4 regions of the Shewanella sp. 125m-7 genome follow, and region 2 is predicted to be linked to each of the others. Evidence: predicted binding sites of a transcription regulator. Region 2 holds the regulator's gene; each other region holds the start of a gene.
What was found. The regulator sigma-54, encoded in region 2, starts transcription at its own class of promoters, with help from an activator protein. The targets are predictions, from matches to a motif close to GTTGGCACGNNNNTNGNNT.

Region 1: the regulator sigma-54 is predicted to act here: its motif matches at 6,154-6,172, upstream of glnA (glutamate--ammonia ligase).
Region 3: the regulator sigma-54 is predicted to act here: its motif matches at 2,230-2,248, upstream of ACVBIL_RS06235 (YccF domain-containing protein).
Region 4: the regulator sigma-54 is predicted to act here: its motif matches at 2,594-2,612, upstream of ACVBIL_RS11850 (LruC domain-containing protein).

Annotation. Positions count from the first base shown of each region.
Region 1 is NZ_JBRILQ010000003.1:48,372-56,521, reverse strand. Features, by position in the region: gene pdxY (pyridoxal kinase PdxY) at 464-1,327, opposite strand; gene ACVBIL_RS02025 (disulfide bond formation protein B) at 1,640-3,091, opposite strand; gene ACVBIL_RS02020 (hypothetical protein) at 3,099-3,266, opposite strand; gene typA (translational GTPase TypA) at 3,744-5,552, opposite strand; gene glnA (glutamate--ammonia ligase) at 6,256-7,665, shown strand; gene ACVBIL_RS02005 (WD40/YVTN/BNR-like repeat-containing protein) at 7,770-8,150, opposite strand, start outside.
Region 2 is NZ_JBRILQ010000006.1:86,861-95,010, forward strand. Features, by position in the region: gene ACVBIL_RS04470 (molybdate ABC transporter substrate-binding protein) at 181-972, shown strand; gene mgtE (magnesium transporter) at 1,027-2,391, opposite strand; gene ACVBIL_RS04480 (HPr family phosphocarrier protein) at 2,488-2,763, opposite strand; gene rapZ (RNase adapter RapZ) at 2,750-3,604, opposite strand; gene ptsN (PTS IIA-like nitrogen regulatory protein PtsN) at 3,812-4,255, opposite strand; gene hpf (ribosome hibernation promoting factor) at 4,258-4,545, opposite strand; gene ACVBIL_RS04500 (RNA polymerase factor sigma-54) at 4,576-6,036, opposite strand; gene lptB (LPS export ABC transporter ATP-binding protein) at 6,173-6,904, opposite strand; gene lptA (lipopolysaccharide transport periplasmic protein LptA) at 6,901-7,440, opposite strand; gene lptC (LPS export ABC transporter periplasmic protein LptC) at 7,508-8,065, opposite strand; gene kdsC (3-deoxy-manno-octulosonate-8-phosphatase KdsC) at 8,062-8,150, opposite strand, start outside.
Region 3 is NZ_JBRILQ010000009.1:17,704-25,853, forward strand. Features, by position in the region: gene ACVBIL_RS06225 (M14 family zinc carboxypeptidase) at 1-584, shown strand, start outside; gene ACVBIL_RS06230 (alpha/beta fold hydrolase) at 638-1,558, shown strand; gene ACVBIL_RS06235 (YccF domain-containing protein) at 1,777-2,184, opposite strand; gene ACVBIL_RS06240 (1-aminocyclopropane-1-carboxylate deaminase/D-cysteine desulfhydrase) at 2,651-3,574, shown strand; gene ACVBIL_RS06245 (hypothetical protein) at 3,854-4,027, opposite strand; gene ACVBIL_RS06250 (mechanosensitive ion channel family protein) at 4,540-6,150, shown strand; gene ACVBIL_RS06255 (chemotaxis protein CheV) at 6,453-7,397, shown strand; gene ACVBIL_RS06260 (hypothetical protein) at 7,473-8,117, opposite strand.
Region 4 is NZ_JBRILQ010000022.1:62,513-70,662, forward strand. Features, by position in the region: gene ACVBIL_RS11840 (cation:dicarboxylate symporter family transporter) at 1-1,143, opposite strand, end outside; gene bshA (N-acetyl-alpha-D-glucosaminyl L-malate synthase BshA) at 1,140-2,315, opposite strand; gene ACVBIL_RS11850 (LruC domain-containing protein) at 2,653-4,827, shown strand; gene ACVBIL_RS11855 (hypothetical protein) at 4,838-5,359, shown strand; gene ACVBIL_RS11860 (acyl-CoA dehydrogenase) at 6,596-8,150, shown strand, end outside.

The DNA.
Region 1 (8,150 bases), on a different contig from region 2:
AAATGCCGACCTACAGAAAGCCGAAAAGCTAACTAAGTGCACAGGTATTGCTTTTTCTTTTGTTGTTCCTAGTAGGGCGCAGCCCGTCCTCGAAGCGCAGCGTCCTAGAACCTAGTACCTTGTTTTAAAGCTAAGATGGGAAAGTATATTTTTTCAGTAGGTTGGGCTTTAGCCCATCAAGCTTGGTTTATATAAAGAATTTGCCGGCATAAATGCCGACCTACAGAAAGCCGAAAAGCTAACTAAGTGCACAGGTATTGCTTTTTCTTTTGTTGTTCCTAGTAGGGCGCAGCCCGTCCTCGAAGCGCAGCGTCCTAGTACCTAGTACCTAGTACCTTGTTTTAAAGCTAAGACGATAAAATATGAGCCCAGAGCTTGCGGTAACGGCTCTGAAAAGAGCCTGTCCATTCATGGACAGGCTCATTAAATTCCACCTATTAATTTATATACGAATAAACTTGAATTAGTTAACTCGCTTAGCCTGCTGCGTAATGATTGGTGATGCTATCGCATCTTGAGCAGCGATTAATTGCAGCTCATAAGCGCCTTGATTAAAGGTTTCTAATAGCACGGCATCGACGGAGGCATTGGTGCGCTCAAATGCCGCTACAGGGCTAAAGCCCGCTTGCAGGTTAGCTAACATCAAGCCACTGATTAAATCACCAACGCCCACAGGTTGTTTCTCAAATTCGTATAAAGGACGCGATACTAGGTAGCTGCCGCCTTTTATCACCAGCAACATCTCAAACTGCTCTTTGCAGGTTGCCGCTTTTGCAAGATGCTTCACTACCACCATCTTAAGGCCTTTGGCTAGCAAACTCTCGCAAGCATCGATCACTTCATCGAGATTATGCAATTCAGTATCGGTAAGCGTTTCCAGCTCTAACAAATTAGGCGCGATAATGTCGGCTTCTGCCAAGGCTTGAGTTTTTAGAAACTCTTGCACACCCGGAGAAACGATGCAGCCCTTTTCTGGGTGACCCATTACCGGATCGCAAAAATAAATCGCATTTGGATTTAATGCTTTCATCTTTTTCACTGCAGCGGCGATTTCAGCACCTTGCTCGGCACTGCCCAAATAACCACTTAGCAGGGCGTCACAGGTTTGTAATTTTCCAATATTATCTAGACCTTGCACTAATTCAGTGATCTGACCCGCGGGCATAATCATCCCGGCCCATCCTTGTGCGTACTGAGTATGGTTAGAGAACTGCACCGTGTTAATTGGCCATACCTCCATACCTAGACGACGCATCGGGAATACGGCACTACTGTTGCCAGCGCAGCCAAATACCACATGGGACTGAATGGATAAGATCCGCTTCATTGATCACTACCTTTAATTTTATTCGCGATTTAATTGGGAATGCTCTATCACTGCTTACTTTGAGCGCTTATTGCAGCACTTTTAGGCAACAGTGTAGATTTTTGTCAATTATAACAACTCGGCTAAATTAGTAATCTCAAACTTAATCAGCCTGTGATCAATTGCACTGATATAGGTACTGATATTAATTATCTAGCTCGCCAATAGTCAGTCTTTCAACCTATATCAGCTGAGTTTAACCATTAAAAAAGCCCTTAATGGTTAATTAAGGGCTTTATCTATTCAGAGCGGTTTAAAAAATTGTTTAAATGGCTACTGAGCTTGATAGAAGTTAACGCGGTTATTACCTTCCGTTGCATCTAACACTGCAAACTGGTTATTCACCAACGTCAATGCTTGTGGGTTATTCAGACCCGCAATATCGTTAGCAGCAACTACGGTATTTGTCGCTAAATCCATGGTAAGCACCTGCTGGGCAGAATGACTTAGCAAGTAAGCTTTATCATTAATAACACTAATACCAGTCACATTAGGATACGCTTTAGCATCGATGCTAATAATGGCTTCACTGTTTAGCTCATAATCTTTGCCGCTTAAACGTGATACCACAAAGTTATTACGCTTAAGATCTGGCAAGGTCACCATTAAATACTCTTGGGTATTCGCGTCCCAACCTACGTTAGCAACGTAGTTGTACTTAGCACGTACCGTAGCGAAACGGCTGCGCTTCAATTCACGCACGCCATCGGTGCCTTCGATGAATCGTCCGTAAGTATCATCAAACTTCACACTTGGGTCGTACTCAACTCGCACAAAACTCTTGTGATCTGCTGTTACTAATACTGAGGTTTCACCGTCAAACGTCACGCCTGCAAGGTTAGATATTTCAGCTGAGAATGCCGCATCAATCTGCACTTTAGCTAGAATTTTAGTCAGCTCAGTATTTAAGAAGTAAACCCAGTTATTACTGGTCACGACTGCAAATAGTTGGCTTTGTGGGTTATAACTGATACCCGTTGCTAACCCAAAGATATCTGCTGGCAACTCGACGCTTTCAAGCACATTAAGTTCTGCGCTCGCTGCCACTTGAGTCGCATCATTTTGCGTCATGGCAGCAAAGTCTGGCTTTTCAATCGAGTAAGCACCGCGCGCTGATAACTTAGACAGTTTTGGCCAGTTAGCCGTTGACCAAATTGTTTTTTCTGAGTCAAACGTCATACGTACAGGGTCGCTTTGACCGATATACGGGAATGGTCCTGTTTGCGTGAAAGCTTGCACGATATTAAAGCCGATAATAACCAAGAATACGTTAACAGTAACTTTGTTTAGCATGCTCCATTCGCTACTATCGCTCTTCTCTACCAGCTTGTCGCCTTGCAGCAACATTAATACGCCAGCAAATAGTAAGATAATGGCAAAGACCACAATCACCCACACATAAGTGTGTACGCCAAAAATAGCAGGGCCAAAACCTTGGCCAATATCACGTAGAATATGCGCCGAGCTATGACGGTAACCCGCCCATAATCCGTATACTGCGGTAATAATTAGCGCGCCAATATACTTTGGCTTTAAGCCATAACGCATAATAAAAATTGCGATAAGCGATACTAGCACCATCGCGGTGCGCTCTTGCCAGCAAAGAATGCATGGGGTGTCACCCATGGCAAAACCTAAAATGATACAGGCAATACCGACCGGTAGAGCGATTAGCGCCAATGCCGCTAATGATACAATTCTGTTTATTGTTAATTCATTCATCATAGTGTTCTCACAAGTTACCGGCAGGAACTAACATGCCCCAAGTAGCGATCAACCAAATACCCATGCTCATTAAAATGCTCAGAGCTAAAAAGATATGTGCCATTTTTTGTTTGTGAGGTTTAAAGGCAACCAAGAAACAAGCAATAAAAATGAGGCAAAAAAGTAAAAATTCCACAACTTTCTCCAATAGAGTCCACTAGAACTCAATTCAAAAATGCGCTTAGCAAGCCATATAGCGGCTCAAAAATGTCTGCATTATTCGCAGCAATACTTTGTAAATTGGCAGTGCAAGTTACTAAAGCTGCGACTAAATTACGGTAAATCTAATTAAAATAATGTGCCGTAACCGCCATACCTCCAAATGAGTATTAGCGCATTCTTATTTTTGCTAACTGGGTTCATTTATCGCTAAATTAGTGAGCACTAGCGCTTGAGACTAACTCACAAGCTAGCGGAGATTCACACTCTAAAACGAGTTGTGAGCCTAGGCTAAAAGCATGAATTAATGGGATTTAAAACATAGATCTGGGTATAGAGTGAGCAATACCACTAAAAACACCAAACCGCAGCCAACAAAAAAGCCCTGAACATTTGCATGTTCAGGGCTTTTAAAATACTTAACCTAATTACAGGTTGAAGCTAAACAAAGCGATTAACGGTTATGACGCTTACGCTCGTTTTCAGTCAAGTAACGCTTACGAACACGAATGTTCAGCGGTGTTACTTCTACTAATTCGTCATCATCGATGAACTCAAGCGCTTGCTCTAGTGTCATTTCGATATGCGGAGTTAGTACCTGTGCTTCATCAGTACCCGATGCGCGCATGTTAGTTAGCTGCTTACCTTTCAAACAGTTAACTGTTAGGTCGTTAGCACGTGCGTGAAGACCAACTACTTGACCTTCGTATACTTCTGATGCGTGTGTAATAAACAGACGACCACGAGCTTGAAGGTTGAACAATGCGAATGTCAGTGCTTTACCAGTAGCGTTAGAGATCAATACACCACGTGCACGTTGACCAATATCACCGCCTTTCACTGGACCGTAATGATCGAATGAATGGTAAATTAGACCTGAACCCGAAGTGGCTGTCATAAAGTCAGTTTGGAAACCGATTAGACCACGGCTAGGGATAACGAAGTCGATACGTACACGACCCTTACCATCTAACTGCATATCTTTCATGTCAGCTTTACGGATACCCAGCTTCTCGATAACAGAACCTTGATGTTGCTCTTCAACGTCAACAGTCAAGTTTTCAAATGGCTCACACATCTCGCCATCGATCTGCTTAACGATAACTTCTGGACGTGAAACAGCTAGCTCGTAACCTTCACGACGCATGTTTTCAATCAAGATTGAAAGGTGAAGCTCACCACGGCCTGATACGCGGAAACGATCTGGGCTGTCAGTTTCTTCAACGCGCAATGCTACGTTGTGTACTAGTTCTTGTTGTAGACGCTCAAGAATGTTACGTGAAGTAACGTACTTACCTTCTTTACCAGCGAACGGAGAAGTGTTCACCTGGAAAGTCATGGTTAGTGTTGGCTCATCTACAGACAATGCAGGCAATGCTTCTACGTTAGTCGTTGCACAAACAGTGTCAGAAATTAGCAATTGGCCAAGACCAGTAATTGCAACGATGTCACCAGCGTTTGCAACTTCAACTTCGTTACGGTCTAGGCCCATGTAACCTAATACTTGACCGACTTTACCGTTACGCTTCTTGCCGTCAGCGCCAATAATAGTCACTTGCTGGTTAGTTCTAACACTACCACGCTTGATGCGACCAATACCGATAACACCCACGTATGAGTTGTAGTCGATTTGCGAAATTTGCATCTGGAAATCACCATCAGCATCAGCATCTGGTGAAGAAACTTTTTCAACGATCGTTTCGAATAGCGGCGTCATGTCAGCGCTAACTTCGTCTGGATCTAATGAAGCAAAACCGTTTAGTGCAGAAGCATAAACGATTGGGAAGTCTAGTTGCTCATCAGTCGCGCCTAGGTTGTCGAACAAGTCAAATACTTGGTCAATAACCCAATCTGGACGTGCGCCTGGACGGTCAATCTTGTTAATAACAACGATTGGCTTTAGGCCTTGAGCGAAAGCTTTCTTAGTCACGAAGCGAGTTTGTGGCATTGGACCATCTACTGCGTCAACTAGTAGTAATACTGAGTCAACCATAGATAGAACACGCTCTACCTCACCACCGAAATCGGCGTGACCAGGGGTATCAACGATGTTGATACGGTAATCGTTCCACTTGATGGCAGTGTTCTTGGCCAGAATCGTGATACCACGTTCCTTTTCAAGATCATTTGAATCCATCACCCGCTCAGTGGCTTCTCCTCGAGACTCAAGGGTTCCTGACTGCGCCAGCAACTTATCAACCAAGGTAGTCTTACCATGGTCAACGTGTGCAATAATGGCGATGTTACGTAAATTCTCTAACACGGCTAAACCTCTTACCATCGGTATAAAATATAGGGGGGGGTTACTGACAACGACTAAAACCAATCTAGTATAGTAGTTGCAATAAAAAGCGTGACATTCTACTCTAGCTCGTCACTATCTCACAGGATTATTTTTGACCAATCGTTAAAAATAACCTATTCGCATTGGTTTTTTTCGCCTTAACGTCCGCTTTTCATACACTTTTTTATACATCCCCCTTATGACACTAATAGTGTCTGTCAGCTTAAAGTCCTCCACTATATTCAACATTTTGGCTGTTTTAGGCGGTTCTTTCTGCTGACAAGCCACTAAAATACGCTCAATATTCCCGCAGTTAAATGACTGTCTTTAATCTCAATAACACTTATCGACATTCGGATGCTATTTCCTTGACTTACACCCTATAAAATTGCTTATGCCTTAGCTATTCTGTGTAACGATTTAAAGCGAGACGCCAACAGTAAATTGCAGGCTAAATTGCGAGCGCACCGTTATAGCGCGTGCACCATATCGATCCGCAGCCCGCACCATAACAGTGCAAAGCTAATATCAATTTCGGCAGCGAAAACCAATTTAACCAAAATTATCAATCGGTTAAGATATTGGCACGAGTCTCGCTTTATGAAAGCCAGAATCGCATTAAGCGCTAAACATTAAAGATAAAACAAAGGGACGACCCTTTACCCTACTCGGAGACTTTAGAATGTCAGCAGAATCAGTTTTACAACAACTAAAAGAATTAGAAGTTAAGTTTGTTGATTTACGTTTTACCGATACGATAGGTAAAGAGCAGCACGTTACAATCCCAACTCACCAAGTAGATGCTGACTTCTTTGAAGACGGTAAAATGTTTGACGGTTCTTCAATCCAAGGTTGGAAAGGTATTAACGAATCAGACATGGTATTGATGCCTGATCCAGCAAGCTTTGTACTTGACCCTTTCACGGCAGAAACCACTGCAAACATCCGTTGTGACATCCTAAACCCAGGCACTATGACGGGTTACAACCGTGACCCACGCTCTATTGCTAAGAAAGCGGAAGACTACCTACGTTCAACGGGTATTGCTGATACTGTATTAGTTGGCCCAGAGCCAGAATTCTTCCTATTTGACGATGTTAAGTTCGGCGCTGACATGTCAGGTTGTTTCTACAAGGTTGACGCTGAAGAAGCGGCTTGGAACTCAGGTACTAGCTATGAAGGCGGCAACAAAGGCCACCGTCCAGGCGTTAAAGGGGGTTATTTCCCAGTTGCACCTGTTGACTCATCACAAGACATCCGTAGTGCTATGTGTTTAGTACTAGAAGAGATGGGCCAAGTTGTTGAAGCGCATCACCATGAAGTAGCAACTGCGGGTCAGAACGAAATCGCAACACGTTTCAACACGCTAACCCTTAAGGCTGACGAAGTTCAGGTACTTAAGTATGTTGTTCATAACGTTGCTCACGCTTACAACAAGACCGCGACATTTATGCCTAAGCCAATCGTTGGTGACAACGGTAGCGGTATGCACGTGCATCAGTCTCTAGCGAAAGACGGCGTTAACCTATTCGCGGGTGACAAGTACGGCGGATTGAGCGAAACAGCTCTATTCTACATCGGTGGTGTCATTAAGCATGCTCGTGCAATCAACGCATTTGCTAACCCATCGACAAACTCGTACAAGCGTCTTGTACCACACTTTGAAGCGCCAGTGATGCTTGCTTACTCTGCAGCTAACCGCAGCGCTTCTATCCGTATCCCAGTGGTACCAAGTGCAAAAGGTCGTCGTATCGAAATCCGTTTTGGTGACCCAGTGGCTAACCCATACTTAGCATTCTCTGCAATGCTAATGGCTGGCCTTGACGGTATCCAGAACAAGATCCACCCAGGTGAAGCGATGGATAAAGATCTATACGATCTTCCAGCAGAAGAAGCGGCTGAAATTCCAACTGTTGCCACTTCACTAGAAAATGCACTTGAGTGTCTAGACGCTGACCGTGAGTTCCTGACTCGTGGCGACGTATTCACTAACGACTTTATCGATTCTTATATCAAACTAAAGTCTGCAGACGTTGAGCGTATCAACCAAACAACTCACCCAGTAGAATTCGAGCTTTACTACAGCTTGTAATCCTCTGAGTTGACTCACTAACCACAAGCAAGTGGTTAGCCTTAAAGCCCTAAACAGTCATGTTTGGGGCTTTTTTATTGCACTTATGTAATCTCGAAAAACAACTAATCATCAAAACGATACATGCTGACTCGGCCATCATGCCCACCAGCCACTAAGGTGTTTCCCTCTATTGCTAGGGTGAAAAATCCCTGAGCCAGCCCATTAATTAACAGCGGTTGCCAGCTATAGCCGTGGTCTGTTGAGATATCGGTCGATAGCTTACCAGTAGCGATACAGGTTTCTTGATAACACACCATAGCGGTGCGTAGCCCAGGTGTAGTACCAGTCGCTTTATGCCAAACATAACCTTTGCTATAGACCATATTGGCAGCATGTTTATCGCGCTGCAGGTAATCGCCTCCCAGCACAAATAGATCATCTAGATGATTAAATGCCAGCGCATAGCCACCGGCAGTTTGAGTATCATCATAAAGCGCGAGTGG
Region 2 (8,150 bases):
ATATAAAGCTGATGGGACTTTTTGTCTTGGCTGTTTGCTGAGGCAGTGATTGATCTCTCGGAGTGAGTAACTAGAGTTAACTTACTAAATGGCAAGTATTGTTATTTGGTTATAGATGCTTTTTCATTGCCTAAAGTAAGTTCATCTAGATAAAGACTAATGCCGATAATGGAAACAATAATGAAAAAATGGATCTTGGTTTCACTGCTAACGTTGCCCCTTGTTGCCAATGCTACGCCTATTGAACTGAGGGCGGCAGGTAGTTTAAAAAATGCCATGAATGATATTGTCAGTGCCTATCAGCAGGCGGGCGAGCAAAAGGTGCATGTTGATTATGGCCCATCAGGGCTGCTGAGAAAGGGTATCGAAAACGGTGAGAAGGTTGGCGTGTTTGCCTCTGCAAATATGAAACACCCGCTGGCATTACAGGCTGCTGGTAAAGGCGCAAGTGTGGTGATGTTTGCTCGTAATCAGATGTGTGCACTCGCGCAGCCGAGCGTCAATATCAACAGTGAGGGGCTGTTAGCTGCGATGCTGGATCCTAATGTGCGATTAGGTACCTCAACACCCAAAGCTGATCCTTCGGGCGATTATGCTTGGAAAATATTTGCTAAGGCTGACCACTTGCAAGCTGGAGCTACCGCTAAGCTTGAAGCCAAAGCGTTGCAGCTTACTGGCGGTGAAAATAGCGCGAAAGCGCCTAAGGGGCGTAATACCTACGCTTGGGTGATGGAAAACAAACGCGCGGATCTGTTTTTGACATATTGCACCAATGCAGTGTTAGCTCAAAAAGAGGTGAAAGATCTGCAAGTAGTACAGATGCCAGAGCCTTTAAGTGTAGGGGCTAATTATGGTTTGATTGTGCTCAATGATGCTCAAGCGGATGCGTGGAAACTGGCGATGTATATTCTGTCGCAGCCAGGTCAAACAATTCTAGCAGACTACGGTTTTGATGCGCCGCTTAAGCAATAGCAACAGATAGCAAAAAGGCCGCGATAGCGGCCTTTTTATTGAAAGTTTAAACAATTAATTAAGCAAGAACACCGTCGCTAAGCCCAAGAAGGCAAATAAGCCAATCACGTCGGTTACAGTGGCTAAAACCATACCGCCAGCTAATGCAGGATCAATGTTCATTCTCTTCAGCATGAGTGGAATTGTGGCACCGGCAAGACCAGCCACCGTCATATTGATGAGCATAGCGCCAGCAATCAAGGCTCCTAAGGCGATATCGCCTTTCCATATCCATACAGCTGCAAAAATGAGAACAGACCATAGCAAGCCATTGAGGAAGCCAATGGCTAACTCTTTACCGATAAGCCAGCGTGAGTTACTTTGGCCAATCTGGCCTAAGGCAATACCGCGGATCACCAATGCGAGCGTTTGGTTACCGGCAACCCCGCCCATACTAGGCACAATTGTCATCAAGATAGCGATAGTGGCAAATTGCTCAATCGTACCTTCAAACATGTTACTGACCGATGCGGCAAGCAGTGCAGCGAACAAGTTCACTGTTAACCAAAGCGAGCGGCGAAACGTACTTTTTAACACTGGACCAAAGGTGTCCGTGTCGTCGTCCATGCCCGCCATACCCATCATTGAATGCTCGGCATCTTCACGAATAACATCGACCACGTCATCGATGGTAATACGGCCTAGTAGCTTATTGTCATCATCGATGACTGGAGCTGATACCCAGTCGTGACGTTCGAATAATTGCGCCGCTTCGGTGTCAGACATGCCGACTGGGATCGCTTCTAGATCCGATATCATGATTTCACGTACCGAGGCATTTGGATCACAGGTCAGCAGGTCGGCGATACGTACACCGCCTAACACACGATCTTGTTTGTCGACCACATATAGCATGTCGGTGGCATCAGGCAGTTCGCCACGAATTCTTAAGTAGCGCAAAATCACATCGATATTGACATCGGGCCTTAAGGTTACCGTATCGGTATTCATCAGGCTGCCAGCGGTGTCATCTGGGTACGACAGCGCTTGCTCGACACGCACCCGGTCTTGCTTGCTCATCGACTGCAATACTTGATTAAAAACGCTGTCTGGTAGGCTTCGAAGAATATAGGCTAAGTCATCTGTGTCCATGCTTTCAGCTGCTTTTGCAACCCGCTCTGGACTCATCTGTTTGATCAGGCTGTCTTTAAGTTCTTCACCGAGTTCGTCAAGAATTTCACCTGTGTGCTCTTGATCGATCAGCTGCCATAGCACTTGGCGGGTGCGAGGTGGTGAAGATTCGAGAATAAAAGCAATATCCGATGCGGCCATATCCTGCAACATGTTGCGAACATGGACAAACATGCCATTGCCTAATGCTTGAGTCAGCTGATTGAGACGTTGGTCTGTTGTTTCATTATCTAAGACTTCAATCGGCATGGCTCCCTCACTGGGTAGTTTTAAAGGCGCTTATCATAACTTAACTAAAGAGAATGTGTGTGCGATAACGAAGATATTCAATGGGAAAATAACTAATTAATTATCTTCGTCAAACTTAGCGTCTATCAATTCGCAAATAGCATTGAGCGCCGTTTTTGCATCGGCCCCTGTCGCAAGTAATTGAACCGTTTTACCCATCCCGGTTTCGAGCATTAATAAGCCTAGTACACTCGTCGCAGAAGCTTGTTTGTCACCTTGAATGATGGTGATTTCGGCTTCAAATTCAGAGGCTAGAATCACAAGTTTTGTTGCGGCGCGAGCGTGAAGACCAAGCTTATTACAGATGGTGACTTCACGTTCAATGGTCGGCATTTTTGAGCTCTCGGTGACGGGCTTGTACTTTGTGCTTGCCATCTTTGAAGTGAGCCGCGAGGCGCTCGGTTATGTAAACCGAGCGGTGTTGGCCACCTGTACAGCCAATCGCAATGGTGAGATAGCTGCGATTGTTACGCTCTAGATCGGGCAACCAAGTTGTTAGCAAATCTTCGATCTGCTTAATAAACAGATTCACCATTGGTCGTTCATTTAAGAAATTTTGCACGGGTTTATCGAGCCCCGTCATCGGGCGCAAATCTGGCTCCCAATGTGGGTTGGGTAGAAAGCGCACGTCAAACATAAAGTCAGCTTCAGTTGGCATACCATGCTTGAATCCAAATGACTCAAAGTTGATCATCAACTCTTTGTCGACATTGCCAAGCAAGATCTCGCGCACCTGATCGTTAAGATCGTAGATGTTTAAGTTTGAGGTGTCGATGTAATGATCGACGATATTCGCGAGCGGCTCGAGTAAGCGGCCTTCTAATTCGATAGCTTCTTTAAGTGAAATGTTATCGTGAGATAAAGGGTGTAGCCGACGAGTCTCGTTATAGCGCTTAAGCAATACTTCATCGCTCGAGTTAAGGAAGAAACTCAGTAACTCGACCCCATCAGGCAGAAAAGTAAGATGCTTAACCAGTTCATCTTTCTTGTCAGGCAGGTTACGAATATCCACACTGATAGCCACAAGCTTAGTATTGCCTGATAACTCTTTGAGTAAGGTTCCCATCATAGGCAGTGGCAGATTATCGACACAATAATAGCCGAGATCTTCTAGCATTCTTAATAGAACAGACTTGCCTGAACCGGAGCGACCTGAGACTAAAACAAGTTTCATCGTATGACTACCTGATAGAAATTAAACTAAATGTTTGGGGTTTGTGACTATGTTACATATGTGTATAGAGTAACTTTTTTAAAGTTGAAAGCAAGAGGTTGAGCAGATGAAAAAAATAAATAATATTGCTGTAATAATTACTTAGGCCTTTAAATCATCTATTTTTCGTTTCGACAAAATAAATAACGTAAAGACCTGAGTAGTTAATTATTGGGTAATGACTTGGTATAACTCAGACTCATTACTGGTTTTTCTCAACAGCTTAACTACGGCTTTATCATTGAGTTTTTCTGCCATTAAGGACAGCGTAGCTAAATGTTGCTCGCACTGTTCTGATGGCACCAATAAGGCAAATAGAATGTCGACAGGCTGCTTATCTATAGCGTCAAATGGAATTGGAACCTCACATTTAACTAAGACAGCAACTGGACGCTCGATATTTGACAGCCTTCCGTGAGGAATCGCTATACCATTACCTATACCCGTGCTACCCATTTTTTCTCTCGCCAACAGACTTTCAAAAATCTCTTGTGAAGAAAGGGTAGGGTACTGGACAGCGGCAATATCGCTGATTAATTCCAGTACCTTTTTCTTACTGCTCGGAGTGGCGCAGGTAGTGCACTCCGGCTGCAGAACGGTACTTAGTTCCATCGTTAGTGTTTAGTTAGCTTCTCTTTGTGTTTAATTACCTGACGATCTAGTTTATCTATCAGGGAGTCGATTGCGGCATACATATCCGCATTTTCCGAAGTCGCAAATACTTCGCCATTTTTTAGGTGGATTTTTGCTTCGGCAATTTGCTGCATTTTCTGTACATTCAAAATAACGTGCACATTATTGATCTGATCGAAATGTCGTTCAAGCTTTGTAAATTTTTCTTCTACATAACCTCGCAATGAATCCGTGATTTCGACGTGATGTCCTGTCAGGTTGATTTGCATATATCGATCCTCCAAGTGCCTAATTTTGAGTTATAAACTCTTACGTTGGTTTGAGGGGGGGATCAGCATTGCTTCTCGATATTTTGCAATCGTACGTCTAGCAACTTTAATCCCTTGTTCAGCCAAAAGTTGCGCCATTTTGCTATCGCTCAATGGTTTCTTTTGGTTTTCTGCTGCGACTAACTTCTTAATAAATGCTCTAATTGCTGTTGATGAACACTCCCCCCCATCATCTGTTCCTACGTGGCTGGAGAAGAAATACTTGAGTTCAAAAATACCTCTTGGGGTATGCATATACTTTTGAGTGGTAACGCGTGAGATGGTTGATTCGTGCATTTCAACGGCTTCAGCAATATCGTTTAGTACCATAGGCTTCATGGCTTCTTCGCCATATTCAAAAAATCCTTGCTGGAATTTCACAATACAGTTACTTACCTTTAGCAAGGTGTCGTTACGGCTTTCAAGGCTTTTAATAAACCATTTAGCTTCTTGCAAATGACCACGGATAAACTGCCCATCGGCCTGATTTTTGGTGCTACGAGCCATAGAGGCATAATGTTGGTTAACATTAATTTTAGGCATGTAATCAGGATTAAGCTCTACTACCCAGCGACCTTTTTTCTTGCTAACAGATACATCTGGAATCACGTATTCGTCTTTACTACGGGCAATAGCGAGCCCTGGTCTCGGGTTGAGGGTTTGGATCAGTGTGATAGCATCACGCAGATCATCCTCTTTGAGCTTAGTTTTACGCATTAACTGCCTAAAATCACGTCCAGCAATCAGGTCTAAATAGTCTTTAATCAGTAGTCTAGCGTTATCAATATGCGGAGTATCGGCGGCGTACTGGGCTAATTGGATAAGCAAACACTCGCTAAGATCACGCGCTGCAACGCCAATGGGGTCAAAATGTTGAATGCGTTTTAAAACGGCTTCGACTTCATCAAGCTCGGTTTCAGGATCGCCCATCGCCTCTAAAATATCATCACAGCTTTGGGTTAAGTAACCGCGCTCATCAATGGCGTCGATAATAGCGGTGGCGATAGCGAGATCATTCTCTGAAAATGGAGTCAGATTTTTTTGCCACTCGAGATGCTCATATAATCCTTCACTCGTCTCGCCTTGAAATGGCATATCGTCTTCACGACTCACGCCTGAGCTTGAATTAGAAGAAACGGTATAGACTTCATCCCAAGTCGTGTCCATTGGCAGTTCATCTGGCATAGAGTCTTGAGTCATGGCATCGGAGGTTTCAACGCTGGCGCTATCTAGATCTAGGTCATTAGAATCACTTGAAGATGGATCGTCACTGTTGTCCATGTCGCCATCTGATTGCTCTTCATCTAACTCTAGTAACGGATTAGAATCTAATGCTTGTTGGATCTCTTGTTGTAACTCTAAAGAAGACAGTTGTAACAGACGGATCGCCTGTTGTAACTGTGGAGTCATGGTGAGCTGTTGACCCATTTTGAGCTGGAGTGACGCTTTCATCGTACCGCTATTCCCTACACTGTAGTTAAACGTTTAAGCTCGCTGAATTGGCGAAGGTAGCTCTAAAACTCAATAGTTTGATTTTTATTGGAAAGAATTCCATATTGAGTTTATTAGCTTCCATACTGTGAATTAACTATAGCCTGAATTGTTCACCTAAGTACACCGCACGAACCTGTTGGTTGTCCAAGATTTCAGCAGGCGTGCCTTCGGCAATGAGATTTCCGTGACTTACGATATAGGCATGCTCACAAACGTCTAATGTTTCACGAACATTGTGGTCAGTAATTAATACACCTAAGCCGCGGCTTTTAAGCTGCTCAATGATTTTTTTAATATCGATAACTGAGATCGGATCAACACCTGCAAACGGCTCGTCTAATAAAATGAACTTAGGGTTGGCCGCGAGTGCTCTGGCAATCTCAACTCGGCGACGCTCCCCCCCTGACAGCGCCATACCTTGGCTGTCGCGGATGTGGGTAATGTGAAACTCTTCTAACAGATGCTCTAATTGCTCTTCACGTTGCTCGTTATTGATATCATCGCGAATTTGCAAAACAGCCATAATGTTGTCGCGCACCGATAATTTTCTAAAAATACTGGCTTCTTGAGGTAAGTAGCCGATACCTTTGCGGGCGCGTAAATGCATTGGATCGAGTGTTAGATCGTCATCATCGATAAAGATCTTACCTTTGTCACTCTGTACTAGGCCAACAACCATGTAGAAAGTGGTCGTTTTACCTGCGCCATTCGGGCCAAGTAAGCCGACAATTTGTCCTGTTTTTACGGTTAAACTGACATCTTGCACAACGGCGCGATTCTTATAGCTCTTAGCAAGGTTGACCGCTTTTAAGGTGATCTGGCTCATTGCTGTTCCTGCTTATTAACTGGCGTTTCAGGCTTTTCTTCTTGATAGGTTTCAGGCTGAATGATGGTGATAACTCTGTCGTCGCCCTTACCGGTACTTTCTGCAATAAGCTGCTGTAAACTGATGTTATATTTGATGCGGTTACCCGTGACTTGGCTACCATCTTGCTCTAGTGTCGCTTCGCCGACTAAGGTCAGTGTGCGCGTCGCTAGCTCGTAACGGATCTCTTTGGCGCTGGCTGTTGCTGGACGGCCATCTTCCATCATTTGGGTGTAAGTCGCCGGGTTACCTGTCGCTACCAGTGTTTTGCCGCTCTTATCTTCTTTTGAAAAGACTCGTAGCTCATCAGCATTCATCTTAATTGACCCCTGAGTAACCTCGACTGGCCCAAAAAAGATAACTTGATTGTTTTTAATGTCAGCCTCTTGGCTTGCAGCGGCGATTTTTACTTCTTGCTGCAGATCATCGACTTTAGCGACAGTGCTAAAACTGAGCAGGCAAAATAGGCCCGCAAGGATAGATTGATTGTATTTCATAGTGTCCTTCTACTCAGCTAAAGCCTGTCGCTTTAGCTGAGTGTAAAAGTGTTCAATTATAGGAGTGTTACTTAGCTTCGTAGATCCCTTCTACTTGGCTGACTAGCTTTACACTCTGGGCATTCAGGTCGGCATATAAGCCTAAGCCTTGAATGACAAATTCGTTGCCAGTGACGTGGATCATTTCATCTGAGGTCATGATCATGGTATTCAGATCAAGCTCAAGATAATTTGTGCTTAGGGTCTGAATCGGCTCTTCTGGACTAATAGAGTCGATAATAACATTGTTTTCTAAGGTTACCTTACTGGTCATATTATTGAGACTGCCTTTAGCGCCTTGAAGCCGCCATTGGGCTTGACCGTCATCGGGGTAAATCAGATAAACAGGCTCAGTAAAATAGGTCATATTGACGCTATCAAAGTGTTCCATGTGTTTAGCGGTTACTTCGCTGTTGATTAACCCTAACTCGTTATATTCGATGCTGCGTAGATCATCGATAATATAGTCTGGTCGCTGACTCATATCGATATTTAGCTCTTGTTCGCTTTTTTTCGACTGAACTTGCCAATATAGCAAAAGTGCAGTACCAAAAAAGAGGATAATCGCTAGGGTAACGCGGTTCATATACTCATCCCGTGGGCCGAGTCGAATTTATCCTGGCTTAATAGCAGTAAATCAGTGAGCTCACGTAACGCGCCGTGGCCGCCCT
Region 3 (8,150 bases), on a different contig from region 2:
GGCATAGAATATCGCCTTGGCTGCCCTGGTATAGAGGTAAGTCAGGTATGGAGCGAGAAACTAAGGCTTTAGTGAGCTATATGAAGTCGCTGTTGTCGACCAGTTCTAGTGTTATAGCGTTAGATGCTCACTCTGGGTTTGGCTTATCCGATCACGTATGGTTTCCCTATGCCAGTAGTCAAAGCCCGATGGAGAATATAGGGCGGGTGTACCAGCTCAAGCACGCCTTTGAATCGAGCTTTCCGCATCATAATCATTATCGTTTTTCTCCCCAGAGCCTCATCTATCAAACTCACGGTGATATTTGGGATTATTTAATTTCCGAGGGCAGCAATGTGCCTTTTATTCCACTAACGTTGGAGATGGGATCTTGGAGTTGGGTAAAGAAGAATCCGCGACAATTGTTTAACTTTGCAGGTTTGTTTAATCCTCAAAAAACGCACCGATACCATAGGACGTTACGTAAACATACGGTATTTATGCAATTTTTAATAGATATAGCTGCGAGCCGTACATTGGAAAATCTTACAGTGAAGCAACTGCACAAACTTGATCTGCTTGCCTATCAGTTATGGTATGACTAGCTCCAAAGCTCAAGTATCACGGGGTTTATTGCTAGAAAGCAAGGAGGAAGCGAATGGCGACAGTGGTGTTGTTACGAGGATTAATGCGAGATAAGCGCCATTGGGGGGAGTTTGAGCTCACTCTGCGACATAGACTGTCTGGTAAACATAATGTCAGTGCCATTGATACCTTGGGCAATGGCGATTTAGTTAATCAACCAAGTCCATTGAGCATAGCTGCGTATGGCGATGAGATCTTAAAACAATTCGAACTGATGAATCAGTTGAGCCAAACAGGTCAAGTTGAAGCTAACGTATTTTATCTAGTGGGATTATCCATGGGAGGGATGATTGCGCTAGATTTAGCCGCGAGACAAGGCCCCGAGTTAAGTTTACAGCGCTCACATCAGCAGCAAAGTCATGGAAGGCACAGGGCCTGCATGATTAAGGGCGTTGTGGTTATTAATTCCAGCGCCGCTAACTTATCCCCTTGGTACCAACGTTTTCAAATTGGTGGCGTAATTTCAGCCTTTAGACGACGAATTAAAGGTAGAACGATAGCGAATATAGCAGATCAAGAGATCATAGCTGCTAAACTTGGCCCTAGTGATTTCAGGGCTACTAATCTAAAAGCTAGTGATATTAGTATTATAGAGTCAATGGTGATTAGCTTGACGAGTCACAAACACGGTAACAGTATCGATTTGATCAAAAAATGGAGTCAATATCGAAAGCAGCTTGCAACACGGCCTGTGAATACATTACGGCAGGTATTAGCCTGTAGTCGCTTTAATTGTCCAAGCCGAATAAGCGTGGCAGTAAAGTTCTTTTATGGCGCTGAAGATACGTTAGTTAGCCCTGAGTGCACCTATCAACTTGGTAGGCATTATCAAAGTGAACCTATGGCGTTTGAGGCGGCGGGTCATGACTTGAGTCTCGATTGTCCAGATAAGCTTTGCGATGCATTAATTAAGACTTTTGGTTTAGATATTTAGCGGGTTTTACTCTGTTTTGACTTCTTTTTATGCTTATTTTATATCCATTTTGTACTTGTTTGATACATAGTCGAGCTTAGTTGTTAGCTAAGGTATGCGTTACCTAACAATTCGCTTTTTAAGCTGCACCTATACGCCTGTACTTATGAATGGGGCCTATAGATGCAGCTAGAGTGGGCAGACACTGAACTCTCTCATCAATGCATTAGCTGAGGGGCTCAGGCCTTAGCGACGACCGTTTGGCCAATTGGGGTTAAGCTTAAAATCGCCAATTTTAAATGCTGTAACGCAAAGGGGATGCCGATAATCGTAACTGCGCATGCAAGTGCATGGGCGATATGTCCGATTGCCAACCAAATACCAAAAAACAACAACCAGATAATATTACCCACCATGCCAAATGCGCCGGTGCCAATATCTTCAGCGCCTGTTAGTGTGCGTCTATTAATTGAATCTTGTCCAAATGGCCAGAATGTCATTTCACCTATTACAAAGCAGGCTCTACCGAAGGGAATGCCGATAATACTGATAAAACACAGTAGCCCTACAAACCACCATGCTAGACCCATAACAAAACCACCTAAAACAAACCAAGCAATATTAAATACAAAACGTAGCACTGCCATTAACGGCTCCTTATTTTTATCCTCACCTTGAGGTATACAGGATATAAGCGATTTTCGTGCCAAAATTTAAGTGTTTGTTATATTTGAAATAAAATGGGGTAAGCTAAGGCTGATATGAGTGCTTTGACTAAAGCTTAGCGAGTTTGGCTAATTGAGCTCGCTTTCAGCGCCTTTGATCCGCTTAAAAATCCGCTGCAAATTTTTTAGCTAACGCTAAGTTGCTATTACGTCGTTAGTTTTTTAATCGTTTTTTTGAATATCTTTACAAGGTGTTTTTAGAACTGTTGCATCACTCACGTCTTAAGGATGTCGCGAAACTTGTTATGGGTTTACAATAAACCTTCCAAATCGTGCATTTACCGCTTAGATATCTGAGCGTTTATCTACTATAAATCAATCTTTAATAGCGATTATGGCTATTAAGTTAAGCCGTTGTTCTTTTGAATAGAAATAGAGTGAGTTTTTTGTGTTTGCAGATACCCCGATAGAAAGTATAACGTTTAACGGTTACCCAATCTTCGTCAAGCGTGATGATCTATTAAGTGAAGAATTTTCGGGCAATAAAGCCCGTAAATTCGCTTATTTTCTTGATAATGATTTTCCAGGTAAATCGGGGCTTGTTGGTTATGGCTCGCCAGTGGCTAATTCACTTTATTCAATGTCGGCACTAGCCAAACTAAAAGGTTTAACACTCGACTTTTACGTTGATCACATTGCCGAGCAAGTATTGCTATCGACTAAGGGGAATTTTGCTGCCGCAACAGCGAATGGCGCTAATATCATTGATCTGTCAAAAGTTGCAGACAGACAAGAGTTGAGCGTCATTGAGTATATTGAACAAAAAGTGCTTCCTGATAGGAATGAACTCTTGTTTGTTCCAGAAGGTGGGCGTTGTGAATACGCAAGGTACGGCGTGCATAAGTTAGCCCAAGAGATTGTAATGTGGGCGAAAATGCAGGGTTTACACGAGTTACGGGTGTTTTTACCGTCTGGTACTGGGACAACTGCTGTTTTTTTAAGTGAGTATTTTGTTTTAAATACGCTGACTATTGAAACAAATATCCAAGTATATACTTGTGCTTGTGTTGGTGGGCCAGATTACCTAAAACAACAATTTTGCCAACTTATCCCGAATGCAAACCTTCACCCAAAGATAGTCGAGTTGGATAAAAAGTATCATTTTGGCAAGTTATATAAACCTTTTTACGATATGCATAACAAGCTATTAGACTCGGGGATCGAGTTTGAACTGCTTTATGATCCGTTAGGTTGGATGTGCGTTGAAAAGCTAATAGAGCACGAAGCTGAATTGGCAACGCTTTATATACATCAAGGTGGATTATTGGGTAACGCGACTATGTTACCAAGGTATCAACGCAAGTACCCGTAATAGACATCAAGTACCCATAATAGCAAATACATTGTCCGGCCAATCTTTTACGCAAATAAAAAACGATAAATAGCGGTGACCAGTACTGGGCTGAAGTTGATTGAGATAAGGTAGATTCCATTTGGTTAGGCTATATACCGTGATGGGTATGGCCTAAACCAAATGAATGCGACTAAATAGCTGATTAGATGTGTCAGTCCTATTCGTTTGCCTATGAAGACAAACATTCGATACGAGTGAGAGGAGGTGTATCGAAGAGTCAGTTATACTATTTTTAGCTTATTTGTTGCTAGACAATAACCATTTCATAAAGTTAAGCGCTTCAATACGCTTAGAAAATGTTTGTCTGTTTTTGCCTTGGCTGTCGGTAAAGGCAATTGATGTTTTGTTGACTGAAATTGAATCGACTGGAAAGTTAACTGTAATTTCGTGTCCGTTTACTAGGTATGACATATGGTCACACTCCTTCTATTTTAAGCTACCTTAATTTAAGGTAATGCTTTATAACAATAAGATATCCTTAGCATTTTTGCGAAAGATGAATTTTAAGTTCTATTTGAGACTACTCATCTTTTGATGCTTATACAAGTGGCTCGCGTTTAATTATGTGTGTAAATATGTTCGCTATGTCGCAAAAATAATACAAATACAAGCTGCTGAGCAGTAAAGCATAGTGTTATGACAGTTACATGACCGTCAATAAAGATGATTTAACCTGTTGAGATAACGCTTATGTGGGGATCAAACGACGAATCGTGGATTTACAAAAAGGCGGTGAGTTCTATCTAAATGGGTCTATCTTAAAAACTGTGCGAATTATATTCAGCACAAATAGTTTGTCAAGCAAATATGTAATTTATTTTAAACTTTATTGTCGTAATTAACTTGTTAACAATGAGTTAAAGCTTGCTAGAATGAGTATGCTTGCGGGAAATGCAAGGGATAGTCCTATTCAAGGAGACTGAATGTTACGAATTACCTCAACGTTAGCGTTACTTCTACTATTGATAAGCTCGTTTACGGTTCATAGCACCGGGGTGTTGTCTGCAGCGCAAAAAGCTCAGCAATCAGAAAAAGAGCCCAATACGGTATTAGTAAAAGAAGAGTCGTACCAATATCAAGATAGTTTTTTTAGAGACACGCCAAGGGGGACGCTTACTGGACTATTTGAGGCCGCGTTTGAGCAAAACTTTGATAAAGCTGCGAACTACCTCGATCTTCGTTATCTTCCTGATGATATGGATGCTGAATTAGGTCCCAAATACGCTAAACAGCTGATCGCTATTATTGAGCGAAATATCTGGGTTAATTTACAAGAAATAAATGATACGCCAAGTGGCTCCAGCGGTGATCAATTACCTAATTATCGAGATGCGTTTGGCCGAGTAGAAGTCAAAGGTAGTGAAATTACACTCTTGTTGCAAAAAGTGCCTAATAAACAACTCGGCTCAATTTGGAAGGTGTCTAATGCAACTGTGGCTAAGGTTCCCTTATTATATAATGAGTTAGGCTACGGCCCCGTCGTTGAATGGTTTGTAAAGCATATTCCACAAGGGCATCTTTTTAAACTCAACTTATGGGAATGGGCGCTGCTCATTTGTTATTTTCTATTGGCTTTGCTGGTGGTTACACCTATTACCTGGATTGCAAAGAAACTTATTTTACGCAGTGAATATCAATATAAAAAGGATGTCGCTCATCTTGTTGTTGGACCGTTTAGGTTTTTAGCGGCTTTACTGCTTGACAGAGCGTGGATGGCCCATACAACCTTATCTGCTAACGTTATAGAGCTAGTTAATACTGGCTTACTGCTTCTATTTGCCGTTGTTTGGTTTATTTGGTCGTTAACAGATGTGATCCAAAACAGCTTGCGTTTACGCTGGATAAAAAAAGGCAATAGTCAGGCAGCATCGCTTTTAAGGCCTCTGTCAAACTTTACCCGAGTCATTCTTGTTGCCTTGTCTGTGTTAATTTGGTTAGAACATCTAGGCTTTGACGCGTCAACAATTCTTGCGGGTCTAGGTATAGGGGGGATTGCGGTTGCTTTAGCCTCTAAGCAGTCGATCGAAAACTTTATTGGCACGTTAACATTATATTCGTCAGCGCCGATTAAGGTGGGCAATGTTGGACGATTTGGCACTATTACTGGAACTGTAGAAGAGATTGGGCTCAGATGTACACGAATTAGAACGATAGACCGTACTGTAATTAATGTGCCTAATGCACGCTTGTCTGAAATGGATATTGAAAATATCTCTGAACGAGAAAAAATACGCCTAAAGACAGATATCCGTCTGGATTACCAAACAAGTACTGAGCAGATCCACAGTATCATTAAGGATATTAAAACGTTACTCGAGCAACATGAAAAAGTAGAGAAAAGCCCTCTTAGAGTGACTTTTAAAGGCTTTGGTCTCTACGGTTTGCAGTTGAACGTATTTGCCTATATTGGCACTACAGACTTTGCAGAATTTCAGCTCATATCAGAAGAGCTGCATTTTGGCATTATGAACGTGGTCACTAAACACGGTTCGCGGATTGTACCTGTTGTTCCTGTTGCAGCAGCGCAAGCTTAGTGAGATTGCAAAATTGAAAAATATTTGAAGCGGGAAAGGACTCATTACATCATGCTTATTGTCCTAGGATCGGATAGTCCTATACGCAAGTCATACCAATCACATCTTTAGTACGATTGGTATAACATTCTCTACGAGCCATTTTTCCTGATTTACTCCGCTTTAATACCCATGGCGATTCTGAGCTTTATATGAGTTGCTCTACAGTGATAAAAATAACCGATTTGTGGCATAGGTTAATGATTTTAGTGTGTAAAGCATTATAATCATGGTTAAGTTTTTATAAGAATAAAGGAACATCTATGACTCAATTGCTGGCAAGCGTCGATCAACGCACCAAACTGGTTGGTGAAAACCGACTGGAGTTATTGTTGTTTCGTATTAGTGTGACTCAACTTTTTGCTATTAATGTTTTTAAAGTCAAAGAGGTTGTTAAAGTTCCGTCGTTAAGTGCAATGCCTGGTAGCCACACTAGTATTATTGGTGTCGCCAATCTACGAGGAATGTCTATCCCTGTGATTGATTTGCGTAAAGCGATTGGCTTTAGACCGTCAGTTATCCGCGATGAAAGCAATCTTATTGTGACTGAATATAATCGTTCAGTGCAGGGGTTCTTGGTCGATAAAGTTGAACATATCGTGAATTTGACCTGGGGCGATATTATGCCTCCCCCTAAAACGGTGGGTCGTGATAACTACCTAACCGCAATCACTCGTATTGAATACCAAGATAAGCAAGAACTGGTTTCGATTATTGATGTTGAGAAGGTGTTAGCCGAGATTATTCACTACGACATAAGACTGTCTGATGGCGTGCTCGATGAGCGGCTTCTACCGTCAATGGTTGGCCGTAAAGTGCTCATTGCGGATGACTCGGCAACGGCGAGAAGACAAGTCCGCGAGACCCTCGAGCAACTGGGTTTAGAAGTGATTGAAGTATCTGACGGTTTAATGGCACTTAATCAACTTAAGCAATGGTGTGATGAAGGCAAAGTGATAACCGATCATATTTTGATGTTAATTACTGACGCAGAGATGCCAGAAATGGACGGCTATAAACTGACTCATGAAATACGAAGTGATAAGCGTATGTCAGATCTATACATCACACTCAATACCTCTCTAAGCGGCAGTTTTAATCATGCAATGGTGGAGAAAGTGGGTTGTAATCGGTTTATTTCCAAATTCCAACCAGACCTACTCGTTGAAGTGGTTCAGGATAGGCTGAGAGAGGCGCTAGTCGTATAGTTACCGCCATTAAACGTACCCCAATAGCGAAGCTAAATAGAGCACACAAAATTATTTACAGGCTTGCACGCTGTGTTAATTAGCGTGCTCTTCTCGTAAATCTTGTAATACCTGTTTCTTGAGCTCAGGTACGGCAGCAATATTAATTTGCGCGATGCGAATAGCATAGCCAAACCTATCTTTACCTACAATTGCGATGACATCTTCTAAAAAGCGCTTATCTAACGTGAACTGTTTGGCGTAAAATTTGATAGCCTGGCTTACAGAGCTGTAATTCACACCGTCAAAACTAAATGAAGCATCGTAGCCGTAATCGTCAATGAACATGCCGTTTAGGCTTAGGGCCCAGCCACTGTAATTGACTCTATCGCGAGCAATTTCATACATCATCCAACCACTTTTCTTAAAGCCACCAAAGACTTTATCTTCAAATTCAGACTCTTCAAGTTCTTGCTTCGTCCAGTTTACGCCAATGGCTAAGTGCTTTTCGTAAATTCGCATAAGCTCATCTTTCACTGCCATTTTGCAGTCCCAAATCGAAGTGAGTTTATGTTGTTTAGCAAGCCTTAAGCATTCACTGCAGCACGGAACAGTTAGGGAAGGGTGCGGTGTATAGGCTTCTTTTAAATAGCCCCACTTTTGATTACTTGGCTCACCACAAAACCAGCAGTTATGTCTGCGGTCAAACGGTATATCGATTAATGGGGGAGTGTCGGACACGGTCTATTTTCCTTAAAACAAAGCGCACAATGG
Region 4 (8,150 bases), on a different contig from region 2:
ACTCGAAACCATATATAGCTGAAATAGATCAGAGGAAAGCTCTAATGAATCAAGCAGCATTGGAATGGTTAAATAAACACTGCCAAATAAACTCACTAACCCATTTATCGACATAGGCAGGTAAGTTAAAAAGTCTATCTCCGAGCCAGAAAACCAAGCCGCAAACAGCACAAAAACAATCGTGAGCAACTTTCCAAGGTTCGGAAAACTAAATACCACCGGAATAATAATATTGGCATAATCATCACTTTGCTGGCTGCCGATATTATATTTATGGAATAACTCTTTAGTGCGCTCGATTAAAATCGGGATCACGATAAAAATATTTCCAGCAGCAAATGCTGTGATCATGGCATCTTTTGCAATACCGGTTATATCACGGTAAGAGAATGGGGTGATCACCGCGAGTATGGCCGGTAATACCCAATACGTTAAAATTATCGTCATCACCACATGCGCAACAAAATACACCTGTAGTTTTTGAAACTCATCAAAGTCCATCGTCCCCGCCGTTGCTGCTGTCATGGCGAAAATACCTATAGGCATCAACTTGACGATGCTTTGAGTCACTTTATTAAATGATTCTCCCAAAAGCTGCATCGGCTTCATAAGTGAGTCTTTGTTATCGATAGAAATTAGCGCAATACCTGTGGCAACGCAAAACACAACAATGGCTGGTATATAGCTATTAGACAACGAGAAGAAAGGGTTCGATGGAATATAAATATCCAATAAATTGACTGAGCTAGGATCTTCTAGTGCTGTTAAACTAAAAAACTCACCAGCCTGCCAATCGGGAAAAGTGTACTTAATAAAGTACATTGTCATTAGACCAAAGAACCAGATCACCAACATTAGCTTACCGACTTTCACACCGAGCGATTTAGCTTGCTCCATACTTAGACTGCCTAAGCTAGAAATCAAAGATACGATAATGTAAGGAATAATCGTCATCTGCAGTAACTTGATAAAGGCATCACCTATCACTGACATCCAAGCTAACATCTCACCGAAAAATAACCCTGCTGCGATACCTGCCGCAAATGACAACAACACCAAGGTCGACATGCTCATTTTTTGTTTTGGCTTATCGGTATCCTGGGGCGCTTGTTTTGGCTCTACCGCTGCAGCTTTACTGGTCATTTAATGTCTCCTTGCTGACCCATATCTGCTGCCTCACGTTGACAGTCATTAATGGCGTCTTGATAACACTTAAGGTACTGTAAAATCTTATCCTCTGGCTTAAATAGCTTAGCTGCTCGCTCTCGCCCAGCCTCACCCAAATTTTGTTGCATCTGCGGATCAGTTAAGATGTGCTCCATTGCTTTTGCCATACCTAGCGCATCATCAGGATCAAACATAAAGCCTGTTTGGCCTTGAGCAACAACCTCAGGAACACCATCGACGTTGCTGCTAACGGTAGGAACGCCGCAAGCCATTGCCTCAAGTAACACCATACAGAAAGACTCTCTATAACTCGGTTGGATCATGCAGTCAGCATTAGGAAGATAATGCTCAACATGGGTAACATCTCCCACAAAGACGACATGCCTTAAAATCCCCAACTTTTCACATTGCTGTTTGATGCCATCAATGTCGGGCCCACTACCCAGCAATACCAGTCGCGCTTTGACTTTTCTAAGTAACAGGTGAAATGAACGGATCACGGTATCGCTGTTTTTCAGCGGCCTAAAGTTAGACACATGCATCACAATTTTCTCATCGTCTTTGGCTAACTGTCTTCGGGTATTGATATCCGCATGCTCTGGCGAAAAGACATCCAAATCAATAAAGTTATGGATAACATCAATCGACTTACTTTTATCAAAATGACTGTAGATATAGTTGCGTTGATAACTTGAAACCGTGGTGACTTTACTGCTTTTATGGATACTAAAACGGTTAAGTGGATATAGAGGTTTATCTTGACCAACAATCGTCACATCAGTGCCATGAATGGTAGTGATAGTTGGGAACTTATGTTCGGTGATTTCACCTGCTAAATATGCACAAAGAGAATGGGGAATAGAGTAATGCGCATGCACGACATCTAACTTAAATTGTTCCACTACTTCAACAATTTTGGCCGTTAATGCGAAGGTGTAAAGTGGATCGGCAAAGAGCGGATAATTAATCGCTTCTACTGAATGAAAGAATAAGCGTTCTGAATCTTCTATCAATTTAAAAGGTCGTACACTGGAAATAAAGTGGACTTCATGGCCAAGCTTTGCAAGCCCAAGCCCTAATTCTGTTGCCACGAGCCCCGATCCACCAATACTGGGGTGGCACACTATCCCTATGCGTATCTTCGACATAAATTTATCGCCACAATCAAAAGAGTTAAAAAAATGTTACCGCGCTAGAAAACTTAGCATCGTTAGAGACTTAATCCAAGAGAATAATGACTGGCTACTTTTACGGTAAAAAAACTCACTCCTCTAGCTTCAACACAAGACTCATCTACTGATATCAATCCCTATTTTTGTTATGAGGTCATCATTTTTCAGCCATTATTTGAATTGCAAAATGCGAACACTTAGCTCAACCCCATCAAGATAACCGCTTAACCCCATGATAAACAAAGCATTAGCTTTATGGCACAGCTTATGCTTTATCTCATTACCTCGATAATAGGACCGTGAGAGATGCATAATGAAAATATCCACATCAATGCCATTAAAATGCTGGCCCGCTTTACTTATTTGTCTGTTTGTTTCAGCTAATGTTGTTTCAGCCAATGCCAATGCATCTGACCCGTTTAGTGCATGCCCTACTGAAGCCTTTGTTATTCAAAAACAGTCCAATACCCCAAAGAATTACGGCGTGAATCTCGCAACGGGTAGCTATGTGGTGTTGTCTGAAGACATGGGAACGGGGAATGGGTATAACGGTGTAGGATTTAACTATCATGATAATTACCTTTACGGATGGGATTATGCGACGGGGTCATTAGGCCGTACAGGTAACGATTATCAAATCGTCTCTCTTTCTATTAATAAAGACTCTTCAGCTGCCACTGCGGGCAATTTCTTTGTGGGCGATATCGCCATCAATGAGAATGTTTGGTATGGCTATAGAAAAAATAAAGGATTATTTAAAATCCCCCTCGATAATCCGACGAGCTACACCATGGCTCTCGTGCCAGGCAGTGCGGCCTTTGCTAGCTATAACATTACCGACTTAGCCTTTCATCCCACCGATGGCTATATGTACAGTATCAGCAATGGCGCTTCAGGTAAGCTATTAAGAATCGATCCCGCCACAGGCGAATCGACCAACCTTGGCACCGTCATTACATCAACGTCAGGTAGCTTTACCTTTGGTGCACAGTTCTTCGACCCTAATGGCAACCTGTATGTCAGCAACAACAGCAATGGGTATATCTACAAACTCAATGTTAACTCAGCCTCTCCCAGCGCAGTGTTATTCGCCTACGGCCCTGCATCCTCAAGTAATGATGGTGCCCGCTGTGCCTTAGCCGAAGTCATTATCGGCGATGATGTCGACTTTGGTGATGCCCCCGACTCCTACGGAACCCTTTTAGACGCAAACGGTGCTAGGCACACCATCAGCGATAACTTGTATTTAGGCACCAGCGTCGATAATGAGTCCAATGGTTATCCATCACCACTGAGTGATGACGCGAGTGATCATTCCGATGATGAAGATGGCGTATCGATGCCAACCGGGTTTGAAGTAGGTGAAAGCGCGATTTTATTGGTTACCGCCAAGGGTAGCGAGGGCTACCTAAATGCATGGTTTGACTGGGACAGAGACGGCAGCTTTAGCTCCGATGAGCAGGTCATTACTGGTGAGAGTGTCAGTGACGGACTAAATACCATTAGTATCGATGTGCCTAGCTGGGCAAAGGCTGGCTCAGCTTGGGCGCGCTTTCGCCTAAGCACACAACAAGTAATCAACCCAACCGGTGGTGTCGGTGACGGGGAGGTCGAAGATTATGCCGTCACGATAACAGAAACCGGAGTGACTATTAATTACTACCCCTCGTCTTCCACTTATACCACCCTCGCCTTTGAAGATCTTTACCCAGATCAAGGTGACTTCGACATGAACGATGTGGTTGTTCAGCTACGTATTATTGAGTACGTCAAAAACGATAACGTTAGACGTATCGGCTTCGAGGCACAATTAGCCGCCATGGGCGCCGCTTACCACAATGGCTTTGCAGTCCACTTACCCGGCGTGAGTCGCAGTAAAATTAAAGAATCTGTCATCAGCTGGTCTATTGATGGGGTCACTCAAACAGAGTCACCACTTGAAACGGGGCAATCTAACGCAGTATTCGTGTTTACTGAAGATCTAAAACAGTACGTAACACTCGAGCAAGGCTGCCTATATCTGCGAACAGAAACGGGGTGCGAGACCACCTATAGAACCACTTGGTCATTTGAGATCCCCTTTGAAAGCCCTGTAGATGAAAGCCTCGTTCCTGCTTTTCCATACGATCCCTTCATCTTTGCAACTCCCAATACCGATCATGGTTTGGCAGCGAAAAACGTTGTTGGTGCTAATCCGGGTCGTCAATTAGAGATCCACCTTAAGAACCTAGCACCGACAGACAAGTTCTCTACTAACTATTTTGGTGCACGAGATGACTCTTCAGATCCCAGCGCATCTCAGTATTTCCAAGATGAGAACGGTATGGCCTGGGCAATAGAAATCCCTGTGACTTGGAAGCACCCTAAAGAAAATCAACGTTTAGATAATGCCTATACAGAATTTGTAGATTTTGCAGCAGACAGTACAGGTAATACTAATCCTACTTGGTATGAAAATGCTGATAACGCTCTAATCTTTAACAACTAAGGAGCATGCTATGAATAATAAAATAAACCGCTTTATCACTATTCCTTACCGCTTACTGGCATTTCTCGTCCTGCTAATTACCGCATGTGGTGGAGGGGGTGATGAAGAAGGAGGGACTCCAACGCCAGTCCCCGTTGAGACCACGACTATAACGACAACGACTACTGACACCACAACGGATCCCGAACCTGCGGCCAATCCAACATCACTAGATAATTTAACCGTTGATGCAGATAACAAGTTGCAATCAGCCTACATCTTAAAAATCGATATAGATAAAGGTAATAGTGATCGCGGCTACTTTTCTCTTTGTGATGATTACCAAGCTCAAGGTAGCGGATATGCCGTCAACTTTAATTCATGTTTATTTAGAGGCCCGTTAACAGACGGAAAACTAACCAAAGAGATTAAAGTCGCTAACCATGAAAGCCTATTGATTGCCGTTATTTGGTTTTATGAAGGCCAAGCACCTGAGTTTTTGGAATGGCGTTATGTGTCAGATAGTGAATCGCAAATTATCACTATGAACTAGTGGCTAGCGTATGTGAGTTAGCAAAGAAAACTAAAGCTAAATAGGTAATGTGTAACGTTTTCCTCCCCATACAGTCTCATTAGTAATGAGTTATTAGTAAAAGTCTTGGCAGAGATGAGCCTCTCCAGTCATCGCTGCTAAAGGCTTTTACGGCCATCATCGAAAATAAGTCAGCGAGGACAGGTTTACGCCCAACCTTGTCATCGCAAGGCCCTTGTTTAAAGTAGATGCACTCTGACAAATGGCTTTCCCCTTGAGTGTTATAAGGTAAGTCTTGGAAGGACTGTTAATCTTCTTCCCTTATTCTTACGTGAATTATTCTTACGAGCCTATTTGTTAAGTACTTATTCTTACGTGGCTTATTCTTACGTGCCTATTTGTTCTGTACTTATTCTTATGTGGCTTATTCTTACGTGGCTATTTGTTCTGTACTTATTGCTCCGTAATTTATTGTTCAGTGATTTTGTGATCACGGCGATAGAGCAACCACTCTTCGATAATCTCTCTATCAGGCAACCTGTTGTGATGACGTATTACAACTGATATCAACAGTGCCAAAATCAATATTCAGGCGCTTCACGCTGGGGTCATGTATTGCAAGAGTGAGCGCACATCACCATAGTCAGTATCAGCTTTAACAGAAAATGGGAGTCTAGCCTCACCATTGAGCAAAACTATTCAGGCGCTTCACGCTGGGGTCATGCATTGCAAGAGTGAGCGCACATCACCATAGTCAGTATCAGCTGTTAACAGAAAATGGGAGTCTAGCCTCACCATTGAGCAAAACATGCCAGGGATGACTTTAATATCAACCGCATCGAGCGTTATTCAGCATTGGTACATGAAGCGAAAGTGACAGCCGTTATCGTGCAGACTCAAGTGTTAGAAAAAGATTAAGCGCCATTAAACAAATACATAAATCCCATAGGTGAGGTGTCACTTGCCTCGCTTATGGGAGCTAAAACAAGCATTAAGTCTTTTGTAGGATAAATCGCTAAACTGTTCGCCTTCTGTCTAGAACACTATATTTCATTAATAAATTCATATCGCTAAAAAATAATTTCATTTAAGCGTACACGCGTAAGCTTATGAAATTTTTAACGTAAATCTTCAAAACGAAACAGAATTCCAGTTAAAATCCAAACAAGCGTTTAAATTTATCGTTTGAAAATTTGATCTAGCGCTCATTTTGTGACGTAATGTGAAGCATCACTTCTGGTCGGACGAGCATTTAATATGAGCATTAGAACTAAACTAAAAAAAGTATTGCCAAGCATTTCTACCACTGAACAAGAGGCACTCGATGCCGGTGACGTGTGGTTAGAGGGTTCGATTTATCAAGGTGTACCAGACTTTGCCGCCTTACGAGATATTCCTGTCGCGACACTGTCTAGCGACGAGCAAGGCTTTCTCGATGGTCCTGTCGCGACCTTGCTAGAAATGGTCGATGACTTTGAGATCCAGCGTAGTAAACATTTACCCGAAAACATTCTTAACTTCCTAAAAGAAAATAAGTTTTTCTCACTGATTATTCCAAAGTCTTTCGGTGGCTTAGAATTCAGTCCTTATGCTAACTCGACCATCGTTGCCACTATTGCCGCTAAAAGCTCGGCTGTAGCCGTCACCGTCATGGTGCCAAACTCACTCGGTCCGGGTGAATTGTTGATGCATTACGGTACCTCTGAGCAACAAGATTATTGGTTACCGCGCCTTGCTAAAGGTCAAGAGATCCCTTGTTTTGCACTAACCAGCCCCGAAGCCGGTTCTGACGCAGGTGGCATTCCAGATATTGGTACTGTCACGATGGGCGACTACCAAGGTGAGCAAGTACTGGGCTTAAGCGTCACCTGGGACAAGCGTTATATCACCCTTGCGCCAATTGCCAGTGTATTAGGCTTAGCGTTTAAAGTTGAAGATCCAAATGGTTTACTCGGCGGTAAAGAAAACTTGGGCATTACTTGTGCGCTTATTCCTCGCTCACATCCTGGGGTACAACTAGGTAATCGCCACGATCCTATGGGCATTCGTTTCTATAACGGTACTACTCGTGGCGAAAATGTGTTTATCCCGATGGACTTCATCATCGGTGGCCAAAAGAACATCGGCCGCGGCTGGGCAATGTTGGTTGCTTGCTTAGGCGCTGGACGCGGGATCTCATTGCCAGCACTTGGCGTATCTGTCAGCCAAGCGTCATTTAAATCATCCGCTGAATATGCTGCTGTACGTGAGCAGTTTGGCTTATCGATTGGTAAATTTGAGGGCATTCAAGAAAAGCTCGCCGATATTGCCGGTAAGACTTACCTGCAAGAAGCGATGCGAGTACTGACGACTGAAGGGCTAGGTTTAGGGTTAAAGCCTTCTGTGGTCACCGCTATTGCTAAATATCACATGACCGAGCTTGGCCGTGATGTACTCGACTCTGCAATGGATATCCAAGCGGGTAAAGCGATTCAGTGTGGCCCACAAAATACCTTAGCCTCTGGCTATGTCGCTCAGCCCATTGCGATTACGGTAGAAGGCGCCAATATTCTTACTCGTAACCTAATGATTTTCGGTCAAGGTGTGATGCGTTGTCACCCGTACCTACAGACAATGGTGGAGTCTATCCACTCAAACGATAAAGGTGCTGACAAAGAATTTAATAGCATTTTACGTAAGACAATTGGTTACAGCGTGAGTAACAGCTTACGCGCCTTCAAGCTGGGTTTACTGCCTTTCACCGCTGCTGCAGGTTCAAACCTTGCCGAAGTTAAACCTTATGAACAATCAGTGCATAAGCTCGCCTCAAAGC